Regions from separate parts of the Streptomyces sp. NPDC020958 genome, predicted to be linked through region 1. Evidence: riboswitches for the same ligand, from Rfam matches in the RefSeq annotation. Region 1 holds a riboswitch; the other holds the start of a gene.
The links. Region 1 has a riboswitch for ZMP and ZTP ahead of ACZ3KP_RS03905 (bifunctional 5,10-methylenetetrahydrofolate dehydrogenase/5,10-methenyltetrahydrofolate cyclohydrolase). Riboswitches for the same ligand answer to the same signal wherever they lie in the genome.
Positions count from the first base shown of each region.

Region 1 (14,984 bases):
CTCCCGGTGCTCACCCGGCTCGGCGCGCTGCCCCGGCGCACCGGCACCGAGGCCGCGCTCTGCGTGCTGGAGGGGGTGGTCCCCGCGGCCCGGGTGCACCGGCTGGAGCAGCTGCTGCCCGGTCTGACCCGGGGGGAGGGAGAGCTGGAGAGCGCCTTCGACCACTACGCACCCGTGGCACACGGGACGGTCCCCGAACGCGCGCGTACCGATCACAATCCGCTCGACCGGAAGGAGTATCTGTTGAAGGTGACCGGCCGTGTGAGCGGGTGAGCGCCAAGTGCCGCACAGGTATTCAACTTACTCATGAGTCAGAAGTATTGACGGTGTCCGGAAAGCACCGGACTGTAATGAGCATGACCAGTATCCGGGCACGTTTGATCGTTGTCCTGGTTGTCCTCTGCGGATTCCTCGCGGTGGCGGGCGCCCCGTCCGCCTCCGCAGCCACCCCGTCCGACTCCCTCTGGTTCGACGGCACCTCGCTCACCGTGCAGAACGGCCGACTCGTCGACGGCCAGGGCCGTGAGGTCGTCCTGCGCGGCTACAACGTCTCCGGCGAGACCAAGCTGGCGGAGAACAACGGCCTGCCCTTCGCCTCCGTCGCCGACGCGAAGAAGTCGGCCACCGCGCTGCGTGCCCTCGGCGGCGGCAACGCCGTGCGCTTCCTGCTCTCCTGGGCGTACGCCGAACCCGTGCAGGGCCAGGTCAGCACCACCTACCTGGCCGCCGTGACCGCGCAGATGCAGGCCTTCCTGGACGCCGGCATCCGGGTCTTCCCCGACTTCCATCAGGACCTGTACTCCCGCTACCTGTTCAACTCGGGCAGCTGGTACACCGGTGACGGCGCCCCGGCGTGGGCGGTGGCGCTGGGCGGCTATCCCGCCGAGTCCTGCGGCATCTGCCTCTTCTGGGGCCAGAACATCACCCAGAACGCGGCCGTCCAGAAGGGCCAGTACGACTTCTGGCACGACAACTACGGCCTCCAGGACGCCTTCCTGGCCACGGCCCAGACCACCATGACCTACCTGGCCCAGCACCTGACCACGGACGAGTTCGCGGGCGTCGTCGGCTTCGACCCCTACAACGAGCCCTACGCCGGCTCCTACGACTCCGGTGAGACCTCCCGCACCTGGGAGCAGAACCGGCTCTGGCCGTTCTACCAGAAGTTCCGGGCCCGGATGGACGCCGCCGGCTGGACCGCCAAGCCCGCCCTCGTCGAGCCCAACCTCTTCTGGAACGCCAACATCGACGCGCAGAAGCAGCCGGGCGGCCTGCTGGACGCGGGCACGCTCGGCTCCCGCTACGTCTTCAACACCCACTTCTACGACCAGAAGGCCATCTCCGGCATCCTGATGTGGGGAAACGCCTCCGACGGCCAGTACTCCGCCGACTTCGGCACCGTCCGCGACCGCGCGTCGGCCGCCGGGACCACGGCGGTCGTCAGCGAGTTCGGACACCCGCTGTCGGGTACCACCGCGGGCAAGGCGCCGACTGTCGACAAGGCCATGTACCAGGCCCTCGACTCCCGCCTGCCCGGATCGAGCTGGTGGACCACCCCGGCGTCCTCGGGCCCGGTCCTCTCCGGTACCCAGTGGCAGTGGGACATCTACAGCGGCCGGCACCACGAGCTGATGAACGGCAACGCGAGCAAGGTGCTCACCTCGGGTGACGCCTGGAACGACGAGGACCTCTCGGCCGTGAGGACGGACGACTCCGGCACCGTGACACTCCGTCAGGACGCCCGGCTGCTCGACCGGGTCTACCCGGGCGCCACCGCGGGCACCACCCTCGCCTTCACCTACGAGGACCGCTCCCGGGACGGCTCGACGACCCTGACCTGGAACCCGGTGCCCAGCTCGCTGCCGAACGTGGCCGCGCTGGTCGGCTCCGGCCAGTACGCCGTCCAGGTCTGGCGCTCCTCCGGCTCCACCGCACCCACCGAACTCCACCTGCCCGCCTCCTTCCCGACCGCGTCCACCACCGTCGTCTCCGACCTGGGCACGGCCTACGCACCCCCGGCGTACTCGTCCTCGAACCCGGTCGGCGTGGCGGCGGAACCGGGCGGCACGGGCAGCCGCCGGCTGCTGCTCGGCGACGCGGACTCCGGCGTGCTGCACTTCGCGCTGGTGACCAACGGGGCGACCGCGCCGAGTGCCACGCTGCTGAACGCGGCCAGGTCGGAACTGGCCGCCTGGGTGGCGGCGAAGTTCTGAGCAGGACTTCGGCCTCCGGGGTCCCGCCTGACCCCGGAGGCCGAAGTGGGTGGGGGCGCGTCAACTCGACGAGGCGCCCGTCCAGTCGGCCTGCACATGGCCGAGCCGGACCCGCTGCGGGTGGTCGCCGACCGGGACCGAGGTCACCTTCTGGCCGGTGGCGAAGTCGATCGCCGTCACCTGGTCGGCGCCGCTCTCGGAGATGATGCAGTCCTTGCCGTCACCGCTCACCGTGGCCCAGTACGGGGTGGACGCGGTGATGAGCGGACCTTCCTGGAGGGTGGCCCGGTCGACGACGGTGGCGTAGTTGTCCATCGTCCCGGCCACGCACAGCTTGGTGCCGTCCGGCTTCATGGAGATGCCGTGGTGGCGCGAGTCGAGGAGCCAGGTGGTGCGGTCCGTGCTGGTCGCGGGGTTGGCCGGCAGGGTCTTCATCCGGGTGATCTTGTCGCTGGCGATGTCGTACTCCAGAAAGCCGTTGAAGAACGACACCTGGAAGTACATCTTCGAGAAGTCGGGGGTGAAGGCGGCGGGCCGGACCGCGTCCGAGAAGTCCTTCAGGCCGAACGCGTCCAGCCGGGCGCGCATGTCGATCGTCTTGACCTGCTTGAAGGTCGTGGCGTCGGCGATGGTGATGTGCCGGTCGCCCTTGGTCCAGTCCCAGCCGGGGTCGTCGAGCGAGGTGGTGACCTCACCGATCGACATGTTCCAGATGTACTTGCCGTCGGGGGTGAAGACGTTCTCGTGCGGCTTGTCACCGGTGGCGAACTCGCCCAGTTCCTTACCGGTGTTGATGTCCAGCACCTGCACCTTGTCCGCGGTGGACGCCGACACCGCGACCTTGGTGCCGTCCGGGGAGACGGCCATGTGGTCGGCGCGGTAACCGGCGACCGGGAAGCGCCAGTTGACCTTGTCGGTGGCCAGGTCGATGGAGACGACGTCGGCGAAGCTCGGGCGCGAGACCACCACGGACCTGCCGTCCGGCGTGGAGTACATGTCGTCCGCGTACTGGTCGTGGCCCTGGCCGACCTCGTTGCGAATGGACGTGTAGTAGATCCACTTGATCGGGTCGGCGTTGATCTCGGCGATCCGCGCGTCCTTGTCGGGGATGACGTTGAGCTGGCCGACCTTGGCGAAGTCACCGGTGGCGTTCAGGACGGTCGCGGTGCCGTCCCAGTTGTTCCCGACGAACAGCACCTGGCGCAGGGAGGCGTCGGCCGCGGCGGTGGCGGCGGTCGCGGGCGCGGTGACGGTCAGTGCGAGGGCGGCGGCCACGGAGCAAAGGTGCCTGGTTCTGATGGCAGGCATGAGTGCTCTCTCCTCTGATGGGGGTGTGGGGCGCGCGTGCGGTCAGGGGGCACGGAATCTGAACACGGGCGCGTTCAAATGAACTTACTGAAAAGTAAGGACGGGTGCCCCTACTCCACAAGAGGCGTACACGACAAAATTGGCCACGGGTGGACGACGGAGGGGGCAGTGTTGGCGGGCAGGCTCAAGGCGCCGACGGGTCGCTACGGCGGCCGGTCCGCCGAAGAACGCAAGGCCGAGCGGCGTCGGCGGTTCCTGGACGCCGCGCTCCAGCTCTTCGGCGGGGCACCGGGGTTTCGCGCGACGACCGTGGCCGCACTGAGTCAGCAGGCGGGCCTGTCGACCCGGCAGTTCTACGAGGAGTTCGAGACCCTGGAGGACGTGCTCGCCGCGCTGCACCTGGAGGTGAACGGGTGGGCCGAGGGGGCGGTGCGGGACGCCCTCGCGGAGGCGGAGACGTTGTCGTTGGTCGAGCGGGTGACCGTGCTGTTCCGGGCGTACGCGCGGGACGTCACGTCGGATCCGCGGCGGATCCGGATCGCGTTCGTCGAGATCATCGGGGTCAGTCCCCGGCTGGAGGAGCAGCGGCTGGCGCGGCGGGCGCGTTGGGTGGAGCTGATCTGCGCGGAGGCGAACGCGGCGGTGGCGCGCGGGGACGCGGCGCCGCGCGATTACCGGCTGGCGGCCGCCGCGTTCATCGGGAGCGTGAACGGGTTGCTGCACGACTGGAGTGCCGGGTGGGTGGACGCTTCGCTGGACGAGGTCGTGGCGGAGCTGGTGCGGCTGCTGGTGGGGATGCTGCGGCCGGAGGGGTGGGCGCCGGGGGGCTCCCGGTAGCCCTATCGCAGTCGTCGACTTGAAGGGCCTGGGGTGTGCTCACACCGCCGAGGTCAGGAGGGCCGCCGCCGTCAGCAGGGCGCACAGCAGCAGGACGGCCAGCAGTCGCCGGCGCAGCATGCGGTACCTCGCCTCGTACTCCTTCCTCAGCTCCTCGGCGCGCCGCGCCGTGCGGTGCCAGGACATCCGGGCCAGCCCCAGGTACTCGGCCTCCAGCTGACGCTCCAGGTCCTCCCGTTGGGTGTCCGTCAGCCAGCCCAGCCGGTCCGCCGCCCGGGCCCCCGCCGCCCGGCCCTCCTCGCGCGCCGCCGCGAGCAGCAGATGACCCTCCACCTGACGCACCAGTGCGCGTTCCTCCTTCCGCGCCGTCACCGGGCGGTCAACTCCCGCTCCGGAAGCGGATGGTGCAGATCGAACGCCGGGGACTCACTGCGGATCCGGGGCAGCGTAGTGAAGTTGTGCCGCGGGGGCGGGCAGGAGGTCGCCCACTCCAGCGAGCGGCCGTAGCCCCACGGGTCGTCCGTCTCGACCAGCACCCCGTACCGCGCGGTCTTCCAGACGTTGTAGAAGAACGGGAGCAGGGACGAGCCCAGCAGGAACGAGAAGATCGTCGAGACCGTGTTGAGGGTGGTGAGCCCCTCGACCGCCAGGTAGTCGGGGATCCGGCGCTGCATGCCCTCCGCGCCCAGCCAGTGCTGGACCAGGAACGTGCCGTGGAAGCCGGTGAAGAGGGTCCAGAAGGTGATCTTCCCGAGGCGTTCGTCCAGCATCTTCCCGGTGAACTTGGGCCACCAGAAGTGGAATCCGGCGAACATCGCGAAGACGACCGTGCCGAAGACCACGTAGTGGAAGTGGGCGACCACGAAGTACGAGTCGGAGACGTGGAAGTCGAGCGGCGGGGAGGCGAGCATCACCCCGGTCAGGCCGCCGAAGACGAACGTCACCAGGAAGCCCATGGTCCAGAGCATCGGTGTCTCGAACGACAGGGAGCCCTGCCACAGGGTGCCGATCCAGTTGAAGAACTTCACTCCCGTCGGGACGGCGATCAGGAACGTCATGAAGGAGAAGAAGGGCAGCAGCACACCCCCCGTGACGTACATGTGGTGGGCCCAGACGGTGACCGAGAGACCGGCGATGGCGATGGTGGCCCCCACCAGGCCCAGGTACCCGAACATCGGCTTGCGGGCGAAGACCGGGATGACCTCGCTGATGATGCCGAAGAACGGCAGCGCGATGATGTACACCTCCGGGTGACCGAAGAACCAGAACAGGTGCTGCCAGAGCAGCGCGCCGCCGTTTTCCGCGTCGAAGACGTGGGCGCCGAACTTCCGGTCCGCCTCCAGCGCGAACAGGGCCGCCGCGAGCACCGGGAAGGCGAGGAGCACGAGCACGGCGGTGAGCAGGACGTTCCACACGAAGACCGGCATGCGGAACATGGTCATTCCGGGGGCCCGCATGCAGATGATCGTGGTGATGAAGTTGACCGCGCCGAGAATCGTGCCGAAACCGGAGAAGGCCAGGCCCATGATCCACATGTCGGCGCCGATCCCCGGCGTGCGCACCGCGTCCGAGAGCGGGGCGTAGGCGAACCAGCCGAAGTCGGCCGCCCCCTGCGGGGTCAGGAAGCCGCCCACCGCGATCGTCGAGCCGAGCAGGTAGAGCCAGTAGGCCAGCATGTTCAGGCGTGGGAACGCCACGTCGGGGGCGCCGATCTGGAGCGGCATGATCCAGTTGGCGAAGCCCGCGAACAACGGGGTCGCGAACATCAGCAGCATGATCGTGCCGTGCATCGTGAAGGCCTGGTTGAACTGTTCGTTCGACATGATCTGCAGGCCCGGGCGAGCCAGTTCCGCCCGCATGAACAGGGCGAGCACACCACCGACGCAGAAGAACGAGAACGCCGTGACCAGGTACAGCGTTCCGATCGTCTTGTGATCCGTGGTCGTGAGCCACGTGGGGTTCCTCATGCCCCGCCTGTGTCCGGGCACCGCCCGCCGGTCACACTCGGCGGGTGCGACGAGCGTCACCGCGCAGGGTGTGACGATCGGGAAGGTGCCGGACACGAAGGGAACATGAGCAACGACGAGATCTTCGCCGCTGCCTATCGCGAGCACTACTGGGCGGTCAGCCGCTATGTCGCGCGGCGACTGGACGGGCGGACCAGCGAGGTGGAGGAAGTGGTGGCGGACGTGTTCACGGTGGCCTGGCGCCGCCGCGCCGACCTGCCGGCGGCTCCGCTGCCCTGGTTGTACGGCGTGGCACGCAACTGCCTCGCCAACGCGGTACGCGGCTACGGGCGTCGGCGCAGGCTGCTGGACCGGCTCGGCAACGACGAGACCGCGCACGGGCGCCACGTCATGGACAGCCCGGACACCGAGCGGCCCGGCGCCTGGGTGCACGAGGCACTGGCCCGGCTGTCCCCGGCCGACCAGGAGGTGCTCCGGCTGGCCGCGTGGGAGGACCTCGGCGTCGACGAGATCGCGGTCGCCCTGGACTGCGGCAACCGTGCCGCGGCGATGCGGCTGCACCGGGCCCGCGGCCGGCTCAGAGCCGAGATAGACCGACTGCGCCCCCCTGCCGCCGAGGCCCTGCCCGAGGAGGACCGCCATGGCTGACGAACTCGACCTGCTCCGCACCGCCGACCCGGCACCCGCCGACGGCCCCCACTTCGCCGACGGCCCCCTGCCCCGCCACGCCGAACAACACCTCACCCACCTCCTGCACACACCCGACCCGCTGCCCACGGACGGGGGGCCGGCTGCGGATGGCGGGTCGGCCGCGGATGGCGGGTCGGCCGCGCATGGTGAGTCGCCCGCGCACGGCCGGGCGTCCACCGGTGACCGGGGGCCCGCGGGCAGTCCGTTGCCCGGGGGAGGCTGGGCGCCCACCGGTGGTCGGGTGCCCGTGGATGGTTCGTTGCCCGGGGGCGGCTGGGTTTCCTTCGGCGGGTGGGTGGCAGGCGACGGTCCGGTGGCCGCGGATGTCCGCGACGGCGGAGGCGGCCTCTTGGGCCGGCGGCACCCTGACCGCTCGCCGCACCCGGACGGTTCGGGGCTCGCGGGCCGCTCCGGTGCACCCTCCCTGGACCGGCGGGCCCGGTGGCACCCCGGCCGGTCGCTGTGCCGTCGTCGTCCCGGGCGGCCGGTTCGGGTCGTGTGGGGGCTGGCCGCGACCGTCGTCGTGGTCGCCGTGGCGCTGAGCGTGCTGCTCGGTGGCTCCGGCACCGTACCCGCCGTCGCCGCGCCCCGGCCGCTGGCCGTCCGCGCGCACTCCACCGCCGTACCGCTCGCGCAGGTCGCGGAACTGGCCCGCGTCGCGGCGGTCGACGGGTCCCCGGGGCTGCGCCAGGGCACCCACGTGCAGTCCTGGAGTCTCGGCATGAGTGACGACGGGCCGCCCATCACCCTTCCCGAGGAGCGCGTGGTGCGCTGGCGGGCGGACGGCAGTCACACCGAGGTGGTCGTGGCCACCGACCCGAGCCACCCGGGCCGTCCGGTCCTCACCGACGGCGGCCTCGCCGAGGACGGGAAGGTGCTCAGCCGGCACACCTTCCCGCCGATGTGGGGCGACGCCCCGCCGCTGGCCACGCCCCCGCACGACCCCGGAAAGCTGCGTACCTACCTGTCCGAGCTCGTCAACAGCAGCACCCTCACCACCAGTGAACTCCTCGACGCCACCCGGGAGTTGCTGGACAACTGGACACTCGGCGCCCGCGAGACGGCCGCCCTGGCCGCCCTCCTCGCCGACGCCGAGGGACTGCGCCCGGCCGGCCAGGTCACCGACCGCCTCGGCCGCACCGGGCAGGCGTACGTCTGTGAAGGGGCCGCCGGCGCCCGCCGGATGCTGATCCTGGACCCGGGTACCGGCGCCGTACTCGGCCTGGAGACCACGTTCACCCGGGACGATCCCGAGTACGGCGTGCGGGCCGGGGACGTCATGGAGTACAGCGCCTGGCTGCGCTGACCCTCACGCCCCGAGCTGCCGGGCGGCCGCCGTCACCGTCTGCTCCAGCAGCACGGCGATGGTCATCGGGCCGACGCCGCCCGGCACCGGCGTGATCAGCGAGGCCCGCTCGACGGCGGTGTCGAAGTCGACGTCACCGACGTTGCCCTCGTTGTAGCCCGCGTCGAGCACCACCGCGCCCGGCTTGATGTCCTGGCCCCGGATCAGCCGGGGCCGGCCGACGGCGGCGACCACGATGTCCGCCTCGCGCACGGCCGCCGACAGGTCCCGGGTGCGGGAGTGGCAGTAGGTGACGGTGGCGTCCCTGGCGAGGAGCAGCATGCCGGTCGGCTTGCCGAGGATCGCGCTGCGGCCCACGACCACCGCCCGCTTCCCGGCCGGGTCGACGTCGTACGCGTCGAGCAGCCGCAGGATGCCGCCGGGTGTGCAGGAGACGAAGCCCGGCAGCCCGAAGCTCATCGTCGCGAACGACGCGAAGGTCACGCCGTCCACGTCCTTCTCCGGGGCGATCGCCTCGAACGCGGCCCGCTCGTCGACGTGTTCGCCGACGGGGTGCTGGAGCAGGATGCCGTGCACCGCGGGATCCGCGGACAACTCCCTCAGCACGCCGACCAGTTCGTCGGTGGTCGTGGCGGCGGGCAGGGGCACGTGCCGGGAGGCGATGCCTGCCTTGCGGCTGCGGTTCTGCTTCATCCGTACGTAGGTGACGGACGCGGGGTCGTCACCGACCAGCACGGTCGCCAGACACGGCGTGACGCCGGTGCGCGCGGTGAGGTCTGCGGCCCGCCGCGCGGTCTCCTCGACGATCCGGCGGGCGACGGCGGTTCCGTCCATGAGACGGCCCTGGGACGTCTGGGGCATGGGGCACACTCCTGAGCTGATGCACGATGGATCGCCCAGGCGCACGGCATCGACGGTGCGGGCCGCTCCCCGGTGGTGCTCCACCTCAGCGCCAGTCACGGCCCGCCCCCAGGTTAACCGAGGGCGCCGCGACGCGTGTGTCCCAGTCCTGCGCACACCGAGAAGGTCCAGGTCACACGGGTGCTGACCTGGACCCTCGGGCCTCGGCCGACTACTCGTCGTCCCATGCCTGGATCATGATCTGTTCGGCTATCTTTCCGTCGCGCAACGTGATCATCGATTCGGCGAGCACCCGGACGCCGTCCGCGTACTCGCAGGACTCGGTGAACGCGGCCCGGTCGCCCTGCACGACGCACCGGTCCAGCTTGTGCGTCATGTCCCGGCTGTAGACGTCGTCCAGCATCGCGGCGATGTCCTTGCGGCCGTGCAGGATCTTCGGATGGCTGGGCTGGGCGTTGCGGTCGACGATGCGGATCTCCGCGTCGTCCGTGTAGAGCGCCAGCAGGGAGTTCCCGGTGTTCCCCTCTATGGCCCGGCGCAGTGTGTCGGTGTCGAACGTGGAGCCTGTCGTGGTGCCCATGGTGACCTCCTGCGGGGCCCGCGACCCGATGCGGGAGCAGGCCGCGAGAGCCCCTCACTCCGAGGCTCCTCCGTCCCGGACGGCTCGGCAAACGCAGGCCGGGCGCTCCTCCTGACGGGTGAGGCCGGGCGGCCGCCCGTGTCCGGCCCGGCGCCGGGGCCGTTGCTGAGGGCATGATCTCAACACGACGTATCGTCGCCGCCGTCGGACTGGCCGTCGGGGTCACCGGCCTTGCCGCGCCGCTGGCGAACGCGGCCGACGCGAGCCCGCAGCATCCAGGGAAGCTCACCGCGCTCGGGGTGCTCGACTCGGTCGCCACCAGCGACATCCCCGCGAAGTACCAGGGCAGGATGCCGAAGGTCTCGGAGCAGGTGCAGGGCCTGAACGGAGTCCACAAGCTCGGCGAGCTGCACCAGGTCACCGACCTGGCCGCGCCCGCCACGGGGCTGCTGCCGGGCATCGAAGCCTGATCCCGGCCGCATCCCCCGGGCCGTCCCGGCGGGGGACGGCCCTCCTTCCTCCCCTCCCCTTCCCTTCTTCGTCCGCGCCCTCAGTGCTCCGAGGCCAGGAACTGGGTCGCCGCCAGCTCCGCGTACAGCGGATCCGCCGCCACCAGTTCCCGGTGCGTGCCCACCGCGCGGACCCGGCCCGCGTCCATCACGACGATCCGGTCCGCCATCGTCACCGTCGACAGGCGGTGCGCGACCACCAGCACCGTGGTCGACCGGGCCACGTCGGCGACCGTGTCCCTGAGGGCCGCCTCGTTCACCGCGTCCAGCTGCGAGGTCGCCTCGTCGAGCAGCAGCAGCCGGGGCCTGCGCAGCAACGCCCGGGCGATCGCCACCCGTTGGCGCTCGCCCCCGGACAGCTTGGTCCCGCGATGCCCGACCAGGGTTCCGAGCCCGTCCGGCAGCCGCGCGACCAGTCCGTCCAGCCGGGTCGTCTTGACCACCCGCGCGACCGCGTCCTCGTCCGCCTCCGGGTTGCCCAGCAGAAGATTGTCCCGCAACGACCCCGACAGCACCGGCGCGTCCTGTTCGACGTACCCGATGGCCGAGCGCAGCAGCGGCAGTTCCCATGCGTCGAGCGGGCGGCCGTCCACGGCGATCGTGCCGGACTCCGGGTCGTAGAACCGCTCGATCAGCGAGAACACGGTGGTCTTGCCCGCACCGGACGGCCCGACGAAGGCCGTCATGCCCCGGGCGGGGATGTCGAAGCTCACCCCGTGGTGGACGTACGGCAGGTCGTCGGCGTAGCGGAAACGTACGTCGGTGAAGGCGACGGCGGCCGGTTCGGCACCGGCGGACGGCAACTCTGCGGGCGCGGAGGGCGGTTCGGCGGGCAGTCGCAGCGCCTCCTGGATCCGGGCGAGCGCGCCGGCGCCGGACTGGTACTGGGTGATCGCCCCGACGACCTGCTGGATCGGCTGCATCAGGTAGAAGACGTAGAGCAGGAACGCCACCAGCGTGCCCACGCCGATGGCGCCGGTCGCCACCCGCGCACCGCCCACCGCCAGCACCGTGATGAACGCCAGCTGCATCGCGAGTCCCGCCGTGTTGCCCGCCGCCGCCGACCACTTGGCGGCCCGCACGCTCTGCCGCCAGGACTCCTCGGCCGCCGCGTGCAGGGCCTGCTCCTCCCGGTGCTCGGCACCCGAGGCCTTCACCGTGCGCAAGGCGCCCAGCACCCGCTCCAGCGAGGCCCCCATCACCCCGACCGCGTCCTGGGCCCGGCGGCTGGCCCGGTTGATCCTGGGCACGATCGTGCCCAGCACGGTGCCCGCAGCGGCGATCACCACGAGCGTGACGGCCAGCAGCACGGGATCGACCACCCCCATCATCACCACGGTGGCGACCAGGGTGAGCCCGCCGGTTCCCAGGGCCACCAGCGAGTCCGTGGTCACCTCGCGCAGCAGCGTGGTGTCCGAGGTGATCCGCGCCATCAGGTCACCGGGTTCGGTGCGGTCCACGGCGGTGATCCTTAGCCGCAGCAGGTACGACGACAGGGTGCGCCGCGCGCCCAGCACCACCGACTCCGCGGTGCGCCTGAGCACGTACGAACCCAGCGCGCCCACCGCGGCGTTGCCCACCACCAGGGCCGCCATCGCCAGCAGCTTCCCGGTGATGGAACGGTCGTGCGACAGGTCGTCGATCAGCCCCCGGGCCACCAGCGGCAGCAGCAGCCCGGTCCCGCCCGTGACCAGCGAGAGCAGCGCGCCCGCCAACAGGGCCCAGCGGTGCGGCCGTACATAGGACAGGAGCAGCCGGAACACGGACGGGCCGCTCCGGTCGCTCGGCGGAACTGCTGCTGCGGCGGTCACGGTGCTCCTCGTCCGGGCGGTGGGCGGCGCCCCCCAGGCTACGACGGGGGATGCCGGTCCCGGCGCCGGATCAGCCGCGGGCGGAACCCAGCCTCGCGAGGGTCGCGTCGAGGTCGGTCGCGTGCGGCCGGTTGTGCGGGAGCCGCGCCAGCAGCGCCGCCATGCCGCAGGTGTCCGTGAGCGCGGAGAACACCAGGCCGCCCGCCACGCCGGCCGGCAGCAGCCGCCAGGCGGGGTGCACGAGGCCGAGGCCCAGTCCGGCGAGGACGGCCGCCCCGGCCGTGAGGCGGACCTGGCGTTCCATGGCCCACGGTGAGCGGGAGGGCCCGCGCTCCGGCCGGTGCAGGTCGTGGCCGCGCTCGGTCCAGCCGCGGGTGCCGCCGGTGAGGACGGACGCCGGGACGCCGTGCTCGGCGAGGTCGGCCCGGGCCTGCTCGGCCCGGGTGCCGGAGGCGCAGACGAGGAGGAGCCCGCCGCCGACGGCACGGAGCGCGGGCAGCGCCCGGCGCAGGCTGCCCAACGGGACGTTGTGGGCGCCGGGGAGGTGACCGGCGGCGTACTCGCCCGGGGTGCGGACGTCGACGACGGTCAGCTCCCGGAGGCGGGCACGGGCGTGGTCCGGGTCGATACCGGGGGGAGGGGTGGTCATGGTGGTGCGATCCTTCCTGGGGACGATGGACGAGGGGATGGCCCGGAGGGCGCGGTAAAATACCCCTACGGGTATGGGAGGAGTGGTTGTGGAGCTTCAGTTCGAGGCCGATGAACTCAAGTCGGTGCTGAACCGGCTGCGCCGGGCGCAGGGGCAGATCTCCGGAGTGATCAAGATGATCGAGGAGGGTCGCGACTGCGAGGACGTGGTCACCCAGCTGGCCGCCGCCTCGCGCGCCCTGGACCGGGCGGGCTTCGCGATCATCGCGACCGGACTCCAGCAGTGCGTCATCGATCCCGCCCGGGGTGGCACGGACGGCGAGACCGCCGAGCACATGAAGGCACGCCTGGAGAAGCTGTTCCTGTCGCTCGCCTGACCGCCGGCCGGCGTCAGCGCACCGCGTCGGCCAGCATGAACGCGGCCACCGCGAGCAGCGCGTAGGCGAACAGCCGCTGGAGCGTGCCCGCGAAGAGCCGGGCCGCGAGCCTTCTGCCGTCCCAGGCGCCGAGGACCGCGGCCCCGGCGAACGGGCCCACCGCCGACCAGTCGACGTCCGCCGCCGAACCGGTGCGCGCGGCCAGCGCGGTGAGCGAATTGATCGTGATGACGAGCAGGCTGGTGCCGACCGCCGCGCGCATCCGCAGGCCCACGACGTTCACCAGGGACGGTACGGCGAGAAAGCCGCCGCCCACACCGAGCACCCCGGTCACCGCCCCGAGCCCGGCCCCCGCCCCGGCCACCCGGGAGGGCCGCCCAGGGACGGGGGAGGCGCGGGGAACGGCGGGCCGCAGCATGCGCAGCGCCGCCGCCGCGGCCAGCACGGCGAACGCTCCGGTCAGCAGCGCGCCCGGGAGATGCCGGGACACCAGCCCGCCCACCGCCGCCGGCCCGATACCGGCCGCCGCGAACAGCGCGCCGGCCCGCCAGCGCACCGTGCCCTCGCGGGCGTGCGCGACGAGCGCGGTCGCCGAGGTGACCGTGACCACGACCAGGCTCGCGGCCCCGGCCGCGGCCGGGGTGAAGCCGAGCAGGTAGATCAGCGCGGGCACGGCCAGCACACTGCCGCCGCCGCCCAGCGCCCCGAGCGCCAGCCCGGTGAGGGCCCCGGCGTCGAGGGCGAGCAGGAGCGTGCTCATCCGGTCGGGTCCGCGGGAAGCACCGGAAGTCCTGCCGCGCGGGCCGCCGGGAAGGCGTCGTCGACGGCGACCACGTCCCGCCCGGCCGCGTCGAGCAGCGACGCGGCGACGGCGGCGCGCATCCCGCCCGCGCAGTGCACCCACACCGTGCCGGTGGGTATGTCGTCCAGCCGCTCCCGCAGCTGGTGCAGGGGTATGTGGACCGAACCCCGCACGTGGTTCGCGGACCGCTCGGTGTCCCGGCGCACGTCCAGGACGACGACGCCCTCCGGGCCGTGCGCGGCCAGCTCCGCGAAGGTGCCCCGGGGGAAGGACCGGGGGTGTTCGCCCGCCCGCAGCCAGGACTCCGGGGTCCCGGTGGCGGCCGCGGCCGGGCGGTCGATGCCGACGCGTGTCAGCTCCCGCTGGGCGGCGGCGATCCGGTCGGCCGACTCGGCGAGCAGCGTCACCGGCCTGCCCCAGGGCAGCAGCCAGGCCAGCTGGGTGGCCAGCTGGCCGCCGGCCTCGAAGTTGAGACTGCCCGGCACATGTCCGGCGGCGAACGCCACCCGGTCGCGCAGGTCCACCACCCACTCCCCGGCGGCCAGCCGCGCCGCGATCTCGGCGGCGTCCGCCCGGCGTGGCGGGCTGAGGTCGACGGGGGCCGGACCGCCCGCGTTCAGGGGCCCCATGTGCGCGTAGTACGCCGGTACGTCGTCGAGCCCGGCCAGCAGCTCGGCCACGAACGTGTCGACGTCCTTGACCAGGGCGGCGTTCACCGTGCGCTCCCGGCCGATGGTGGTGGCCGTGCCGGACCCGTCGCCCGCCGAGCAGAAACTGCCGAAGCCGTGCGTCGGCAGCACCGCCGTCCCGTCCGGCAGTTCGGCGGCCAGCCGGTGCGCGGAGGCGTGCTGTGCCCGGGCCAGCTCGCCGGTCAGCCGGGGCTCCACCAGGTCGGGCCTGCCGACCGTGCCGATCAGCAGCGAGCCCCCGGTGAAGACGGCCACCGCCCGGCCGGCCTCCTCCAGGACGTACGACGTGTGGTGCGGGGTGTGTCCGGGGGTCGCCAGGGCGCGCAGCGCGAGCCCCTGCTCGATCCCCAGGACGTCCCCGTCGGCCACCGGCACCCGCTCGTAGG
Region 1 covers NZ_JBVHFU010000001.1:844,893-859,876, forward strand. The annotation lists gene ACZ3KP_RS03865 (GTP-binding protein) at 1-273, shown strand, start outside; gene ACZ3KP_RS03870 (cellulase family glycosylhydrolase) at 351-2,213, shown strand; gene ACZ3KP_RS03875 (YncE family protein) at 2,274-3,521, opposite strand; gene ACZ3KP_RS03880 (TetR/AcrR family transcriptional regulator) at 3,693-4,358, shown strand; gene ACZ3KP_RS03885 (hypothetical protein) at 4,398-4,730, opposite strand; gene ctaD (aa3-type cytochrome oxidase subunit I) at 4,727-6,325, opposite strand; gene ACZ3KP_RS03895 (RNA polymerase sigma factor) at 6,431-6,973, shown strand; gene ACZ3KP_RS03900 (CU044_5270 family protein) at 6,966-8,321, shown strand; gene ACZ3KP_RS03905 (bifunctional 5,10-methylenetetrahydrofolate dehydrogenase/5,10-methenyltetrahydrofolate cyclohydrolase) at 8,325-9,182, opposite strand; ZMP/ZTP riboswitch at 9,209-9,291, opposite strand; gene ACZ3KP_RS03910 (nuclear transport factor 2 family protein) at 9,394-9,762, opposite strand; gene ACZ3KP_RS03915 (hypothetical protein) at 9,936-10,232, shown strand; gene ACZ3KP_RS03920 (ABC transporter ATP-binding protein) at 10,313-12,082, opposite strand; gene ACZ3KP_RS03925 (rhodanese-like domain-containing protein) at 12,153-12,731, opposite strand; gene ACZ3KP_RS03930 (metal-sensitive transcriptional regulator) at 12,805-13,107, shown strand; gene ACZ3KP_RS03935 (sulfite exporter TauE/SafE family protein) at 13,121-13,867, opposite strand; gene ACZ3KP_RS03940 (MBL fold metallo-hydrolase) at 13,864-14,984, opposite strand, start outside.

Region 2 (7,923 bases), on a different contig from region 1:
TTGGAATAGATCATCTAGGCGCTCAACACCCCCCACAGCTGCTCCATCCCCCACTCCAGGTCCTCCTCCTCGACCACCAGCGGCGGAGCCACCCGCACCGTCGTCCTGTGCGACTCCTTCACCAGCACCCCCCGCTCCATCAACCGCTCCGAGACCAGCCGCCCCGATCCCACCCCCGGAGCCACGTCCACCCCGGCCCACAGCCCCCGCCCCCGCACGGCCGTCAGCAGTCCGCTGCCCGCGATCTCCGCCAGCCGCCGGTGCAGCACCTCCCCGAGGACCGTCGCCCGCTCCTGGAACTCCCCGGTCCGCAGCATCGCGATCACCTCCAGGCCCAGGGCGCAGGCCAGCGGGTTCCCCCCGAACGTGGAGCCGTGTTCGCCCGGTCGGAAGACACCCAGCACCTCCGCCCGCGCCACCACCGCCGACACCGGCAGCACCCCGCCCCCGAGCGCCTTCCCGAGGACGTACACGTCGGGCACGACCCCCTCGTGCTCGCACGCGAACGTGCGCCCGGTCCGCCCGAGACCGGACTGGATCTCGTCCGCGACGAACAGCACGTCCCGCTCGCGGGTCAGCTCCCGCACGCCCGCCAGATAGCCCGCCGGCGGCACGATCACCCCGGCCTCGCCCTGGATCGGCTCCAGGAGCACGGCGACCGTGTTCTCGGTCAGCGCGGCGCGCAGGGCCGTCAGGTCGCCGTACGGGACGATCTCGAAGCCGGGCGTGTACGGCCCGTAGTCCGCCCGTGCCTCGGGGTCGGTGGAGAAGGAGATCACCGTGGTCGTACGGCCGTGGAAGTTGCCGCCCGCGACCACCACCTTGGCCATCTCCGCGGGCACGCCCTTGACCCGGTACCCCCACTTCCTGGCCGTCTTCACCGCCGTCTCCACCGCCTCCGTCCCGGTGTTCATCGGCAGCACCATCTCCATCCCGCACAGCTCCGCCAGCTCGGTGCAGAACGCGGCGAACCGGTCGTGGTGGAAGGCCCGGGACGTCAGGGTCACCCGTTCGAGCTGCGCCTTCGCCGCCGCGACCAGGCGCGGGTGGCCGTGTCCGAAGTTCAGCGCCGAGTAACCGGCCAGGAAGTCCAGGTACCGGCGCCCCTCGACGTCGGTCAGCCACGCCCCCTCGCCCGTGGCGATCACCACCGGCAGCGGGTGGTAGGTAGGCGCGCTGTGCAGCTCGGCGGCGGCGACGAGGGCTTCCGTAGTGGTCACGGCGACTCCGGGGGACGCGGCGGGATTACCCCTTTCCTACCTCTTGTCCGTGCCCGACTGGTGGACGCCACGGCCCCCGGGCCGGGCGTGCCCGGTAATGTGACCGGAGGGCCGTGACTGGCGCGCTGGGATGGGACCGACCATCGGGGAGCGGCTCGTGTTGTGACCGAGTGCCGTGCGCCTGGGCCGAACCGTGAGTGCCGAACGACATGTCCGGAGGTCCCGAATGACTGACAAGTCCGCGCCCCTGTCCACCGAGTCCACCGCCTACCGCGCCGCCCTCGACGTGATCCGCGCCGTCGAGCCGCGCGTCGCCGACGCCATCGGTCAGGAGGTCGCCGACCAGCGCGAGATGCTCAAGCTGATCGCGTCCGAGAACTACGCCTCCCCGGCGACCCTGCTCGCGATGGGCAACTGGTTCAGCGACAAGTACGCCGAGGGCACCATCGGCCGCCGCTTCTACGCCGGCTGCCGCAACGTCGACACCGTCGAGGGCCTCGCCGCCGAGCACGCCCGCGAGCTGTTCGGCGCCCGCCACGCCTACGTGCAGCCGCACTCCGGCATCGACGCCAACCTGGTCGCCTTCTGGGCCGTCCTCGCCGACCGCGTCGAGGTCCCCTTCCTGGAGAAGTCCGGCGCCCGCCAGGTCAACGACCTGACCGAGGCCGACTGGGCGGAACTGCGGCAGGCCTTCGGCAACCAGCGGATGCTCGGCATGTCCCTGGACGCGGGCGGCCACCTCACCCACGGCTTCCGCCCGAACATCTCAGGAAAGATGTTCGACCAGCGCTCCTACGGCACCGACCCGGCCACCGGCCTCATCGACTACGACGCGCTGCGCGCCCAGGCCCGTGAGTTCAAGCCGCTCATCATCGTCGCCGGCTACTCCGCGTACCCCCGCCTGGTGAACTTCCGGATCATGCGGGAGATCGCCGACGAGGTCGGCGCGACCCTCATGGTCGACATGGCGCACTTCGCGGGCCTGGTCGCCGGCAAGGTCCTCACCGGCGACTTCGACCCGGTCCCGCACGCCCAGATCGTCACCACCACCACCCACAAGTCGCTGCGCGGCCCGCGCGGCGGCATGGTCCTGTGCGACGACTCCCTCAAGGACCAGGTCGACCGCGGCTGCCCGATGGTCCTCGGCGGCCCGCTCCCGCACGTCATGGCCGCCAAGGCCGTCGCCCTCGCCGAGGCCCGGCAGCCCGCGTTCCAGGACTACGCCCAGCGGATCGTGGACAACTCGCGCGCGCTGGCCGAGGGCCTGATGCGCCGGGGCGCCACCCTGGTCACCGGCGGCACCGACAACCACCTCAACCTGATCGACGTGGCCTCCTCCTACGGCCTCACCGGCCGCCAGGCCGAGTCCGCGCTCCTCGACTCGGGCATCGTCACCAACCGCAACGCGATCCCGGCCGACCCGAACGGCGCCTGGTACACCTCCGGCATCCGCATCGGCACCCCGGCGCTGACCACGCGGGGCCTGGGCACGGCCGAGATGGACGAGGTCGCGGGCCTGATCGACCGCGTCCTCACCACCACCGAGCCGGGTACCACGAAGTCGGGCGCGCCGAGCAAGGCGAGCCACGTCCTCGACGAGAAGGTGTCCACGGAGATCGCCCAGCGCGCGACCGACCTGGTGGCGGGCTTCCCGCTGTACCCGGAGATCGACCTCGGCTGAGTGCCCCTGAAAGGGGCGCGGGGAACTGCGCGACCGGCCCCCAGCGGCCCGCGGTTCCCCGCGCACCGAAACCCCCCGAGGTCTCTGAGAGAATGGTGAACATGGCCTCAGACCGACCTCGCGTGCTCTCCGGCATCCAGCCCACCGCCGGTTCGTTCCACCTGGGCAACTACCTCGGCGCCGTCCGCCAGTGGGTGGCCCTCCAGGAGTCCCACGACGCCTTCTACATGGTCGTCGACCTGCACGCGATCACGGTCCCGCAGGACCCCGCGGACCTGCGCGCCAACACCCGGCTCGCCACCGCCCAGCTGCTCGCCGCCGGCCTGGACGCGGACCGCTGCACCCTCTTCGTGCAGAGCCATGTCCCCGAGCACGCCCAGCTCGCCTGGGTCATGAACTGCCTCACCGGCTTCGGCGAGGCCAGCCGGATGACCCAGTTCAAGGACAAGGCGGCCCGGCAGGGCGCCGACCGCGCGAGCGTCGGCCTGTTCACGTACCCGATCCTCCAGGTCGCCGACATCCTGCTGTACCAGGCCCACGAGGTGCCCGTCGGCGAGGACCAGCGCCAGCACGTCGAGCTCACCCGTGACCTCGCCGAGCGCTTCAACGGCCGGTTCGGCGAGACCTTCACCGTCCCGAAGCCGTACATCCTCAAGGAGACGGCGAAGATCTTCGACCTCCAGGACCCGTCGATCAAGATGAGCAAGTCGGCGTCCACGCCGAAGGGCCTCATCAACCTCCTCGACGACCCCAAGGTGACCGCGAAGAAGGTGAAGAGCGCGGTCACCGACACCGACACGGTGATCCGCTACGACCACGCTCAGAAGCCGGGCGTCTCGAACCTGCTCACCATCCACTCCACCCTCACCGGCACGTCGATCGCCGAGCTGGAGCAGGAGTACGAGGGCAAGATGTACGGCGCGCTCAAGACGGACCTCGCCGCCATCATGGTCGAGTTCGTGACCCCCTTCCGCGAGCGCACCCAGCAGTACCTGGACGACTCGGAGACCCTCGACTCGATCCTGGCCAAGGGCGCGGAGAAGGCGCGCGCGGTCGCGGCCGAGACCCTTGCGCAGGCCTACGACCGCGTCGGCTTCCTGCCCGCCAAGCACTGAGCCGTCACCGGGCGGAGCGAAGCGCTGCACATCACTTCGGCCACGGCTGCCCGCGAGGCGGCCGTGGCCGTACAGTCGATAGCCGGACGGCCGGGTACGAACCCGACACCCGTCCACCATCACGACCGACGGGAGATGACGTGGGGACCGTAACGATCGGCGTGTCGATCGCGGTCCCGGAGCCTCACGGCAGCCTGCTCCAGGAGCGGCGCGCGGGCTTCGGCGACGCCGCGGCCCATGGCATTCCCACGCACGTGACCCTGCTGCCGCCGACCGAGGTCGACGCGGGGGCGCTGGCCGCGGTGGAGGCCCACCTGAGCGAGGTCGCCGCGGCGGGCCGGCCGTTTCCGATGCGGCTGTGCGGCACCGGTACGTTCCGGCCGCTCTCGCCGGTGGTGTACGTCCGGGTGGACCGGGGGGCCGAGGAGTGCGCGTGGCTGCAGTCGCGGGTGCGGGACGCGTCGGGGCCGCTGGAGCGGGAGTTGCAGTTCCCGTACCACCCGCACGTGACCGTCGCCCACGGGATCGACGAGGCGGCGATGGACCGGGCGTTCGCCGAGCTGGCGGGGTTCGAGGCCGAGTGGCCGTGCATGGGGTTCGCGTTGTACGAGCAGGGGGCGGACGGGGTGTGGCGGAAGCTGCGTGAGTTCGTCTTCGGGGGCTCCGGGGTCGTCGTGCCTCCTCAGGTGGGGCATGTGGAGCGGGGAAGCATCGCCAGTCGGTAGGCCGCGGGCCCGACTAGATCGGCAGCCGCCGGAACACCGATCGTGGTGCGTGGCGCAGGGCCGACATCACCAGGCGCAGGGCGCCCGGTACCCACACCACCTCCGAGCGCCGCCGCAGGCCCGTCTCGATCGCCGTCGCCACCGCTTCCGGGGTCGTCGCCAGGGGGGCCTCCTCCAGGCCCTCGGTCATCCTCGACCGTACGAAGCCCGGCCGTACGACCATCACGTGCACACCCGTCCCGTGCAGGGCGTCGCCCAGGCCCTGGGCGAAGGCGTCCAGGCCCGCCTTGCTGGAGCCGTAGATGAAGTTGGAGCGCCTGGCCCGCTCCCCGGCGACCGACGACAGGACCACCAGTGAGCCGTGGCCCTGGGCCTGCAGGGCCCGTGCGCTCACCAGGCCCGCCGAGACGGCGCCGGTGTAGTTGGTCTGCGCGACCCGTACGGCGCTGAGCGGCTCGCGTTCGTCGGCCGCCTGGTCGCCGAGGACGCCGAAGGCCAGCAGGACCACGTCGACGTCGCCCTCCGCGAAGACCTTGCCGAGGGCCGCCTCGTGGGACTCGGGGTCGAGCGCGTCGAAGGGGACGGTGTGGACGTCGGGCCCGAGGGTGCGCAGGTGCGCGGCGGCCCGGTCGAGCGCGGGGGAGGGGCGGCCGGCGAGCCACACCGTGCGGGTGCGGCGGGCGATCAGCCGGCGGGCGGTGGCCAGCGCGATCTCGGACGTACCGCCGAGGACGAGCAGCGACTGGGGCATTCCGAAGGCGTCCTTCACGACAGCTCCTGACGACGGGGGGCTAGAGACCGAGACGGCGGGACAGGTCGGAGACGAACACCCCGCGCGGGTCCAACTCCGCTCGCAGGGCACGGAATTCGTCGAGCCTCGGATACATCGCGGCGAGCAGTTCGGGACGCAGCCGGGAGTCCTTGGCGAGGTAGACGCGGCCACCGGCGGCCGCCACCTCCTCGTCCAGTCCGTCGAGGAGGGCGGCGAGGCCGGGCAGGCCGGCCGGGATGTCCAGGGCGAGGGTCCAGCCGGGCACGGGGAAGGAGAGCCAGCCGGGGTCGGCGTCGCCGAAGCGTTTGAGGACGGCCAGGAAGGACGGGCAGCGGTGCTCGGAGACCCGGGTCACGATCCGGCGCAGCGTGTCCTCCCGGCCGTGTCCGACGGCGAACTGGTACTGGACGAATCCGGCCCGGCCGTAGACGCGGTTCCAGTGCGGGACGCCGTCCAGGGGGTGGAAGAACGTGGAGACGTGCTGGAGCCGGCCCACCCGGGCGCGGGGGGCCTTGCGGTACCAGACTTCGTTGAACAGGCCCACGGTGGTGCGGCCGAGGAGGCCGTCGGGGACGAAGGCGGGGGCGGCGGGAAGGGTGCGGGGGTGGAAGGCGAGGGGGGCGCGCCCGGCGCGGGTGTGCTCGCCGAGCGCCTCCCGGGGGGCGTGGTCGCCGCGCGTGAGCACCGCGCGGCCGGTGGCCGCCCCGCGCGCGAGCAGGTCGATCCAGGCGACCGAGTAGCGGTAGCGGTGGTCGGTGGCGGTGAGCCGGGTCATCAGGTCGTCGAGGTCGGTGGCGCGTTCGGTGTCGACGGACATGTACGACGTCTCGACGGGGAGGAGGCGGACGGTCGCCGTGAGGATCACCCCGGTCAGACCCATGCCGCCGGCCGTCGCGTCGAACAGCGGGGTGCCGCGGCTCACCGTGCGGACGTGGCCGTCGGCGGTGAGCAGTTCGAAGGACAGCACGTGACGGGAGAACGATCCCGAGACATGGTGGTTCTTGCCGTGGATGTCGGCGCCGATCGCGCCGCCCACCGTCACCTGGCGGGTCCCCGGGGTCACCGGGACGAACCAGCCGAGCGGCAGCAGCACCTCCATCAGGCGGTGCAACGAGACCCCTGCGTCGCACAGCACGGTGCCGCCGTCCGCGTCGATGGCATGGATGCGGTCGAGACCCGTCATGTCGAGCACGGCGCCGCCGGCGTTCTGCGCCGCGTCGCCGTACGCCCGCCCCAGGCCCCGGGCGATACCGCCGCGCACCCCGCAGGTGCGGATCGCGTCGGCCGCCTCCTGGTAGGTGCGGGGGCGGATCAGACGGGCGGCGGTGGGGGCGGTGCGGCCCCAGCCGGTGACGGGGACGGTGACTTCGGGCGCGGTGGGTCCGCCGGGCTTTCCAGGCATGGGGACGACCGTATCCCTGCCGTATGGGTGGTTATGGGTTTTACAGGGGATTGGTTACGAAAGATCACCTGACTCCCCGAAACGGGTGATTGTCCGAATGTCGCTCAATAGGGTCGTAGCTTTGGCCGCGTGAAGGTGAACAGTGAGTCCAATGGACGACATGGACCACCGGATCCTGACCGCGCTGCACGCCTGCGGCGCCGATCCACGCGTCGCGTCGGCCGCACGCGGTCTCTCCCTCGCCGGGGAACACGGTGCGCTCTGGCTCGCGGCGGGCCTAGCCGGGGCCGCCGTGGACGGCGCGCGGCGCGGCGCCTGGTTGCGCGGCACGGCGCTGGTCGCGGGCGCGCACCTCGGCAGCATGGCCGTGAAACGGGTCGTACGACGGGCGCGCCCCGCGCATGTACGGCCCCGGGTGCGGACCGCCGGCCGGCACTCCTTCCCCAGCTCGCACGCCACCTCCGCGACGGCGGCCGCCGTCGCCTTCGGGGCGCTCGGCGCGTCCGGACTTGCGCCCCTCGCGGTCGCCGTGTGCCTCTCCCGGCTGGTCGCCGGCGTGCACTACCCGACGGACGTGGCGGCGGGCGCGGCACTGGGAGCGCTCACGGCGCGCGCGGGAGCGCGTTGGATGCGCGAGGGAGTGCCCGGCGCCTCGCACGCGGGGAGGCGGCCGTGACCGAGACCGCCCACGCGGCCGGCGAGACGCTCGCCGACGGGACGCTCGCCGACGGGACACCTGCCGGCGAGACGTCTGCCGAAACGACACTGCACGAACAGCGCGGCCACCCCCTCCGGCCGTCCGGACGGGCACGCGCGCACCTCGCCCCCGGCCTCCTCCTCACGGGCCTGCTGAAGACCACCCGACCCAAGCAGTGGGTCAAGAACGTCCTCGTCATCGCCGCCCCGGCCGCCGCCGGGCGCCTCTTCTCGGTGTCCGCCCTGCTGCGCGAGGCCCTGGTCTTCGCCCTGTTCACCGCCTGCGCCGCCGCCGTCTACCTGATCAACGAC
Region 2 covers NZ_JBVHFU010000029.1:29,009-36,931, reverse strand. The annotation lists gene rocD (ornithine--oxo-acid transaminase) at 15-1,220, opposite strand; ZMP/ZTP riboswitch at 1,324-1,414, shown strand; gene ACZ3KP_RS40265 (glycine hydroxymethyltransferase) at 1,447-2,901, shown strand; gene trpS (tryptophan--tRNA ligase) at 3,003-4,016, shown strand; gene ACZ3KP_RS40255 (2'-5' RNA ligase family protein) at 4,157-4,741, shown strand; gene ACZ3KP_RS40250 (decaprenylphospho-beta-D-erythro-pentofuranosid-2-ulose 2-reductase) at 4,755-5,510, opposite strand; gene ACZ3KP_RS40245 (FAD-binding protein) at 5,533-6,915, opposite strand; gene ACZ3KP_RS40240 (phosphatase PAP2 family protein) at 7,067-7,591, shown strand; gene ACZ3KP_RS40235 (decaprenyl-phosphate phosphoribosyltransferase) at 7,681-7,923, shown strand, end outside.
Region 2: another riboswitch for ZMP and ZTP. It lies ahead of ACZ3KP_RS40265 (glycine hydroxymethyltransferase); the one in region 1 lies ahead of ACZ3KP_RS03905 (bifunctional 5,10-methylenetetrahydrofolate dehydrogenase/5,10-methenyltetrahydrofolate cyclohydrolase).